2 regions of the Bacillus sp. LQ16 genome follow, and region 2 is predicted to be linked to the other one. Evidence: predicted binding sites of a transcription regulator. Region 2 holds the regulator's gene; the other holds the start of a gene.
The links. Region 2 encodes LexA, which represses DNA repair genes until DNA is damaged. Its sites were predicted from a motif close to CGAACATATGTTCG; they were not measured.
Positions count from the first base shown of each region.

Region 1 (4,467 bases), 1.3 Mb from region 2:
TCGCAATGATTTGTAATATATACCCGAGGGCTTGTAATGAGCTTCCTACAATAACAAGATCCGATTCAACTTTCTCTTCTCCAATAAATCCTCTTGTCGTTCCAATTGCAGCTGTAAGGTTCCCTCCTACTTGAAACCATGCCCCTGTAACTTTTAAACCGCTTGGATTCATTTTTATCACCTATTTAAATATTTTCTAAACCCTTCAAAATAAAGTAAAACTTTAATCAATGGGGTGTTCTTCATCCCCCGCCTAAATTCTTTACTTTCGCTGAATTTTGAGGTGGGGGTCTTACTGATTGGCAAATAGCGGAATAAATAAATTCCACCCTTAATCTTTTATTTTATTTTTCAAATGTAATTTTGTGAATGATATAATGTGCTACTAATATAAAAAGCACCTTAAAGGTGCTTTTTATATGCATGCTGGGCATGTCAATGAATCTCCATTTTCATCTATTGTTATATTCAATATATATTGAGTTGCTTTATGTGACCAAGTTTCAGGTGTAGGTGATTCATTTATATATTGTGGCGCACATGACTTCAGCATTGGAGTACTAATACTCCCTCCAGGATCTAAAGCAACTACAGCCATGCCATGAGGTAATTCCAGTGCCATAGATTTAGTGATACCTTCAATTGCAAATTTCGAGGCACAATATGGCGCAAGCTCAGCTTCACCTTCTCTCCCCCAACTAGAACTCATATTAATGATAATTCCTTCTTTCCTAGCTACCATTGCGGGAACAAACGCTCTTATTACATTCACTACACCATTCACGTTTACATTCATTACATTTTCGAATTCTTGAGCCGTAATTTTCCAAAGTTGTGCATTTTGATTTACAATCGATGCATTATTTATTATCATATCGGGAGCCGTATGTCTATTAAGTATATAATTTGCCCAGTTGTTAACTTGCTGAGAATCTGAAACATCAATTACTTGAAAATCATGTATTTTACTGTACTGTTTTTTTAGTTCCTCAATTTTATCTTTTGAACGTCCACAACCATATATGTTCCACCCTAATTCATGAAATCGATCAACCATCGCACGTCCTAACCCTTGTGTCACACCTGTAATAATTACAGATTTACCAATTTCTTTTCTCTGCATTTCTCTCATCCTCCTTCCCTATATTTTACTCTCTTCATTTTTATTCAGCCATTTACTATAGTATCAACTCAACTCATACTTTAGTAATGGTTTTGATATTGCATACATAAATAAAAAAGTAACCATCATGGTTACTTTTTGCTATATATCTAAAAATTCATTGTTTATTTCATTATCGTTTTTACATTTCAACTTCTCTTTTCCACATTTCTCACACTGGTAAATATAAACTACACCTAATGTACCTTTTTTTAAATCCTCATTATCCTGCATCTTAATAAAAATATATTTATGTTTACAATGCGATTCACCCAAATAATTTTCAAACCACTTTTTCAACACAACACATTCCACCTTTATGATAGAACCTTTATTTAGCTGCCTTATTACATACTTTTATTTAAATATTCAATCTCATATTGCAATTTTTTAAATTGCTCAAAATGCATGGTAATAGATTGGCTACTACCATAATCAACATTTTGTTTCACTAATATAACACCCGTATCATGAAAAAGCGCTTCAAGTTCTTTCCTAATAGACACTTTCGCAATATGAGCTGTTTTAATTGCAGATAAAATTGCAATTTCATTAAACTTTAATTTTATTTCATTTGGACAAAATGCGTCTTCAACTAATATAACTTCATTACTATAAATTAGTGCAACAAGATTACTTGATTTGGCATCTGTTAAATCAACTTTTTTCATAATATCTTTCATTACATTTTGCCTCCTTAATTTTCGTATATATCAATTATACAAATTTTTTTAAAAAATTACTCAACTTTATTATATTAATTTTAACACACTTTTATTGAAATCCATGCTCCAAACGTTTTACTATTCCACAATTTTTATTATATGAACCATCTGGACTATAACTCCATATAGTAATGTTAACAACTTATTATAAAGCAGGTGAAAATTATGCCATCAGTTGTAGGGAATTTAGTTGTACAAAATAGTAATGGTTCATTTAACTTAGGTGATTTCTACAACGTTTCTCCAAAAGAAAATACGAAAGCTTATAATGGTTCTGGCGCATCAAACGTTGGTTTTGTTGTTAATACTTTTAGCGGTGTTAGCGCGACCAATACATTTGATTCTGATCTTGCAGATCAAAACCAAGTGGGTACAGCCTAATCTTATGTTCAACTTTTTGTATAGAAAATTTTAATTTGTCTATACTATAATCAGGCTGTTTGACAGCTCTTGTTGATTTTGGAGTACCCTATCTTTTTCTCCCTTTCCCTGGGGCTCAGCAGCTAGCACGAAGCTAGCTGCTTTTTCTTGTATTATTTGTCTCATAAATCAGAAATAAAAGAAGCTGCCATTTAATATTCAGCTTCTTTTACGTTATTTCAATAATATCCATAGCGTTAAATACGTAAGTTTTATAAAAGGCGTCTGTACAAATTACAATTTGTTTTACCGGATTGATATGTACAACAGTCATGTAGCTTGTTAGTATGTAACCATCTTCAAAATATGTTACCAATATTTCTTTCTCAGACAGTAATGACGTTAATAATTTATCAGAAATTCTCTCTTTTGCTTCGTTTGTTAAAAGCGGTTTTTGTACTTTTAATTTCTCTCCAATAATCTTTCTCATATTTAAAAGTTGTTCGGATATTACTGTAAACGGAACCCACTCTCTTTCTTCTTTTTGTATCTTTACATCGTTCATTTTTTATCTCCTTGATCATTTATACATTTATTTAGCCATACTATCCCTTAGTTATTTTTAATACGCACTAAACTCGGATTTACTTCTAAACTATAATTAGGTTACCTCTCAAAAGAACATTCGTTCTTATTATACACGAACTTACGTTCTTTTGAGAAGAGCCATACTTATTATTTTTTAACAAAAAACATAATTTTATTTATCTCCATACTTTTTCCTTTATCAAATAAGCTTCTCATTTCTTATGTAAAATGCATATAACAACTAAAAGGCGACTTCACACAAAGTGAAATCGCCTTTTCTTAAAAAATATTTCAATGTTTATTTTTCTATCCTAACTAATGTTCTTTCTGGAATACATAATTCATCTATATTAAAATGATTTATTTTTAATTTCAATTCCCCTACTCGTTCCTTATCTTCATCACCAACCCAACAACTGAATAATTCGATATAGTCTCCATCTTCCAAATAACCTTCCATAATCTTGCATAAAGTTAAAAGTTTTTCTTTCGCTTCTTTTTTTTCCTTTACGTTTTGCCACTCGACAAGTTCAATTCCCCAACTAGTTGAAACCTCATATATGTAATTTGTTTGGAATTGATACTCTTGTACCATTTCAAGCATACTTTCATCTGCAAAACATGATCCAAAAACAATTATATCATTAGAATCGGGCTCCGTTAACGGAATTTCTACATTACAGCCTATGTAACTTGCTAAACTCATTTTATACTCCTCCAATATTCGTATAAAAAATACTTCATAGTATATTTATTTACTCAAATATAAAATCCCTGCCTAAACAAAAAAGTTTTAAATTTTTTCGTTTATTAACCATCTATAACTGAACACATATACTATGATGAACGAACTCACAAAGCATAAGAAAAGAGAGCATTTACAACACTCTCTTTTCTTACATACTCTATGAAACTTTACAAAACTGAATCAGTGATTTTTATTATTATATTTCATTACATATACTTAGGTTGTACTATTATATGTAACTCTCTCTCTGTATCCGCTTTTTTCGGATGACGAAAATAATTAAGTTCGTACTTTAACACTTTATACTCAACAATTCCGATTTTAATCCCTTTCGTTTCTTTTAATATAGCTAATAAATCACTTACATTTTCATCATATGACTCAAAAATTTTCGCGCCGCCCTCTCCTTGAAAGATTACTTTCATATATTCTCCCCACCTTAATTTATTGATGTGGTAAATGACGCGTTTAATACGATTCATTATTTATCCTAAAATTTTCACACCAAAAAGAACATCCTTTCCATTCGAATGCTCAGCTTTTTACTAATTATCCATATTAAATATTTATTCAAAAACATTATATGTATTATTTTTTAAATTATGTTCGATATCCATTATTAAAGAATAAATATATGTAACAAACTTGCATAATGAAAACCGTATAATATCCACTTTCGTTGAAATAGTTATAGCACCTTTAATTATATTCCATTATTTTCCATTGTAATTCTTAATATTTAAATGTAATATTGTATTGTCTTACTATCTATTTATAACTCACACACTAATTAGAAAAGGGAACTCTATATGAGTTCCCTTTTCTAATTATGATTACAATCATTATTTCTTTTCTAGAAATTTAAATGTATCTTTAAATTCTTT
Region 1 covers NZ_CM173491.1:2,271,568-2,276,034, reverse strand. Annotated here, with positions in the region: gene AC3EMB_RS11490 (DUF6944 family repetitive protein) at 1-172, opposite strand, end outside; gene AC3EMB_RS11485 (SDR family oxidoreductase) at 416-1,123, opposite strand; gene AC3EMB_RS11480 (hypothetical protein) at 1,265-1,465, opposite strand; gene AC3EMB_RS11475 (hypothetical protein) at 1,510-1,845, opposite strand; gene gerPF (spore germination protein GerPF) at 2,053-2,268, shown strand; gene AC3EMB_RS11465 (YolD-like family protein) at 2,477-2,812, opposite strand; gene AC3EMB_RS11460 (hypothetical protein) at 3,134-3,541, opposite strand; gene AC3EMB_RS11455 (hypothetical protein) at 3,790-4,008, opposite strand; gene AC3EMB_RS11450 (peptidylprolyl isomerase PrsA) at 4,426-4,467, opposite strand, start outside.
Region 1: a site for LexA is predicted at 2,949-2,962, ahead of AC3EMB_RS11465 (YolD-like family protein). Genes of this name have one in related genera too.

Region 2 (4,467 bases):
GATACAACTCGTATCAAGGGTTTTTTAATTCCCTATTATTACAATTTTATATGGTTGCAAAATGAAAAACAGCCACATAAAAGCCTTGATACTACGGTATCAGGGCTTTTTTAGTGAAGTTATTGGATATGTTAACTACTAGATAATGGATTGTTTTTGGTTATTTTGAATCATGTTACTAAGAAAATCTTTTCAAAAGAATTGATCTTATCTTTTTTAATCACTTGTGCTAAAACTTAATAATTCTTTACTGCCTTGTACAACGCGAGCGATGATTTTTATGTCCTCATCTGCAAGGCTATAAGTTTGTGGCTTGTGAATCAGATTATTACTCAATGATATTAACGTAATGATGCTCAGTTATAACACAGTCTTATTCAGAATTTCGTTAGTTCATTTTCTAAATTTAGGGAATAAATATAGCTTAGTACCTTGCAATAAATAATACTAAGTGGTATATTATGGATAAAACAGGTACCGTGTATTGAACAGTACTAAGATAGGAAAGGAGGATAACACTTGAACGTTCAGTTTAAAAAAGGTGTGCTTGAACTTTGTGTATTAGCACTTGTAAAACGTAAAGATAGTTACGGTTATGAACTTGTTCAGCAAATTTCTAATAAATTTTTAATATCGGAAGGGTCAGTATATCCTTTGTTACGTCGTTTGACGAAAGAAGGGTATTTTCAAACGTATTTAAAGGAATCTACAGAAGGGCCACCTCGTAAATATTATCAATTAACAGAGCAAGGGGAGACGCAATTTCATTTGTTGGTAACAGAATGGCGTGATTTTGCGAAAGGGGTACAAGAAATTATTGAAGGGGTGGAATGGGATGAGTAAAGAAGGGTTTCTTAAAGAATTATCAAGTTATCTTAGAAAGTTACCAGAGGAAGAGAGGCAAGATATTTTATTGGATTATGAAGAGCACTTTCAGTTTGGACTAGAAGAGGGGAAAACTGAATCAGAAATAATTCAGGGCCTTGGTTCTCCGAAAGTAATCGCAAAAGAGTTACTTGCGATGTATCGCTTCGATGAAATGAAAAAAAATCCATCGACTTCAAATGTGACAAGAGCTGTTATGGCAGCGATTGGACTTAGTTTGTTTAATTTTATTATTGTGTTAGGCCCGTTAGTCGCAATTGTTGCTTTTATATTTTCTTTTTGGATTGGTGGTATTGCTAGTGTAGTAACACCATTTTTCGTTATTGGAAAAGTATTTATGGGTACTTTTATATGGTTGGATCTTTTCGTTAGTATAACGTTTGTTGGAGTAGGTTTATTGTTGTGTATTATCGCTTTTTATAGTACAAAGTGGTTTAAGAGATTGTGTGTACGATATGTAATATGGAACTTCAAAATGATAAAAGGAGAGTAAATGATGAAAAAACTATTTTTAATCGCTATCGCTTGTATCATTATTGGAGTAATAGGAATTTCCCAAACATATGAAAAAGCAGTACAAACTGCTGAAAAAGGCGATAAAGAAGATGTAATTAAAAACGAAACATTAAAAAATATAGAAGTTAAGTTAGATGCCGGAGATATTGTTATCCAAAAATCTCCTGATTCTTCTTTTTATGTAAAGCAATCAGGAGATGTACGTAAACAAGAGATTCGTATTGCAGAAGATGGTGACACATTAAAAATTATTGGGGAAAGAGAAAAAGGTGCTTCATTTGATTTTTCTTTTTATGATTTTAGGTTTCAAACGTCTAAATTGACTCTCCTTGTGCCCGAACGCTCTTATCAAGATGTAAAAGTAAATTCATCTGCTGGACAAATCGAAATGAGTGATGTGAAAAGTGATAGCGTAAGTGTTAGAACACTTGCTGGAGAAGTAGAGTTGAAACAAGTAACGGCTAAGAATGTGGAGGGATCGACAAAAGCTGGTGAGGTGAACTTTAAGAAGGTATTAGGGAAAGTGACCGCAAAAACAACAAGTGGGGAAATAAATATTCAAGATCATGATTCCAAGTATAATCTAGAAGCAAGTTCAACTGCGGGAGATATAGATATTACTTTATCGGAAAAACCACAAGATGCGGTAATTACTGGGCAAAGTGCTGCCGGAGATGTAACAATTTTTAATGAAGAAAATAATAACGTAACAATTGGCAATGGTAGTAAAAAGATTAGCGGTAAAACGGCTGCGGGAGATGTGACGATTGAAACTCGTTAATAAGAAATAGAATGTATGGAAATCTATCAAAATACAAAAAAGAAGATAATTACCGTATATAAATAAGGTAATTATCTTCTTTTTATTATTTTTAATGTAAATCACGATATACGCCAATTACTTTCCCGATAACTGACACTTGTTTTAAAATGATAGGTTCTAATGAAGAGTTTTCTGGTTGTAGACGGAAATGGTCTTTTTCTTTATAGAAACGTTTAACAGTTGCTTCGTTATCTTCTGTTAAAGCGACTACAATTTCACCATTATATGCAGACTGTTGTTGGCGAACAACAACTAAATCTCCATCGAAAATACCAGCTTCAATCATACTATCTCCAGAAATACGTAACATGAACACTTGGTCTGCTCCAGCAACAATACTAGCTGGAAGTGGGAAATGTTCCTCTACGCTTTCGACCGCTGTAATTGGTAAACCGGCAGTAACTTTTCCGACAATTGGAACTTGAATAACAGATTGTGTTTCCGTATCCATTCGGTCTTCACCTAAAATTTCAATGGCACGTGGTTTTGTTGGATCGCGTCGAATGTATCCTTTTTCTTCTAATCGTGATAAATGTCCGTGCACTGTAGAACTAGAAGCGAGGCCGACTGCTTGACCAATTTCACGTACGGAAGGTGGATATCCTTTTTCTTGTACTTTTAGCTTAATAAAGTCGAGAATGTCTTGCTGGCGTTTCGTTAACTTTTCCATGTTTTCTAACACCTCGTTTTCTTTCATTTTTCTTATTAATAAGTATAACATGTGAAAAAACATTCTACAAACATAAGTTCGAACAAATGGCGGATTTATGTTACACTATAGGGAAATAATAGGGAGAAAGAGGGGTTCAAAATGAATGCAATTATTTATGCACGTGTGAGTACAACGAAAGAAGCGCAAGAAACATCATTATTACGTCAAAAAGATGAATTATTGCATTTAGCTGAGCGCTATCAAATGAATGTTACTAAGGTGATTGAAGAGCAGGCTAGTGGATATACAATTGAACGTGACGGTATATTAGAGGTGCTGGATACAATTCGAGACGAACAAATTGATGTGTTACTTATACAAGATGAAACGCGCCTTGGTAGAGGAAATGCGAAGATCGCATTAATGCATTGTTTACATAAAGAAGGCATAAAAGTATATACGCATACACATAATGGTGAATTACAATTGTCGGATTCTGATTCGATGGTATTAGATATTATTGGTATTGTTGAAGAATATCAAAGAAAGATTCATAATTTGAAAATTAAACGAGGTATGCAACGTGCAGTAGAAAAAGGTTATCGTCCAGAAAATAATTTAAAAAATCGTCATTTAAGTGTAGGAAGAGAGAAAAAAGAAGTGCCAATTGAGGAAATTGTACGTTTGCGAAAAAGTGAACTCACGTTTGAAGAAATTGCAGCAACATTACGTGGATTTGGTCATAATGTTTCAAAGGCGACTGTACATCGTAGATATGTAGAGTATACGAAGCAATTGCTTGATAAAGAAGAGTAACTATTGTATGATAATAATCAGTTTTGATTAGAAGGGGGATTCGAGATGATTAATCACGAACTCGTTGAACGCATTAACTTCTTAGCGAAAAAAGCAAAAGCTGAAGGTTTAACTGAAGAAGAGCAACGTGAGCGTCAATCGCTACGTGAACAATATTTAAAAGGATTTCGTCAAAATATGTTAAACGAACTTAAAGGAATTAAAGTTGTTAACGAAGAAGGTACAGATGTCACACCGACGAAATTAAAAGCTTTAAAAAAGCAAGATAATGCAAAATTAAATTAAAAGATGGGCGAAGCCCATCTTTTTTTATTTGTAAAAATCGTTATTTAATAACTTTCCAGTTGTTATTAACTGTTGCTTCTATCGTTTTATGTTCCAATATATAATTAGCGATAAGTTCAGACATATCTGTGGGTATATCTTTTACTACCGGTTTGTTTTGAAACATAAAGAAATTTCCCCCGCCACTTGCACGATAATTATTCATTACAACTTCATATTCTTCATTCATATTAAGAGGAGCACTGTTATGCTGTAAAGATTCTACTCTTTCACCAATTGGTTTTGAAATGTTTAATACATATGAAATCCCTTCCCACATATCATAATTATAATGTTGTGGTTTTGGTTCTATGTAGGTAGGACTTACGATGATGGATCCATCTGTTTTTAATGTGAAATAAGAAGCAGAGAGTTCAAGAGCGGCTTTTATATCAGCTCCAGTTATTCTAATTACTTTTAATGTGTTTGGATAAATATAATTAGAAACGAT
Region 2 covers NZ_CM173491.1:3,606,553-3,611,019, reverse strand. Annotated here, with positions in the region: gene AC3EMB_RS18075 (PadR family transcriptional regulator) at 520-843, shown strand; gene AC3EMB_RS18070 (DUF1700 domain-containing protein) at 836-1,378, shown strand; gene AC3EMB_RS18065 (DUF4097 family beta strand repeat-containing protein) at 1,379-2,182, shown strand; gene lexA (transcriptional repressor LexA) at 2,274-2,894, opposite strand; gene AC3EMB_RS18055 (YneB family resolvase-like protein) at 3,036-3,692, shown strand; gene AC3EMB_RS18050 (DUF896 domain-containing protein) at 3,738-3,977, shown strand; gene AC3EMB_RS18045 (bifunctional metallophosphatase/5'-nucleotidase) at 4,018-4,467, opposite strand, start outside.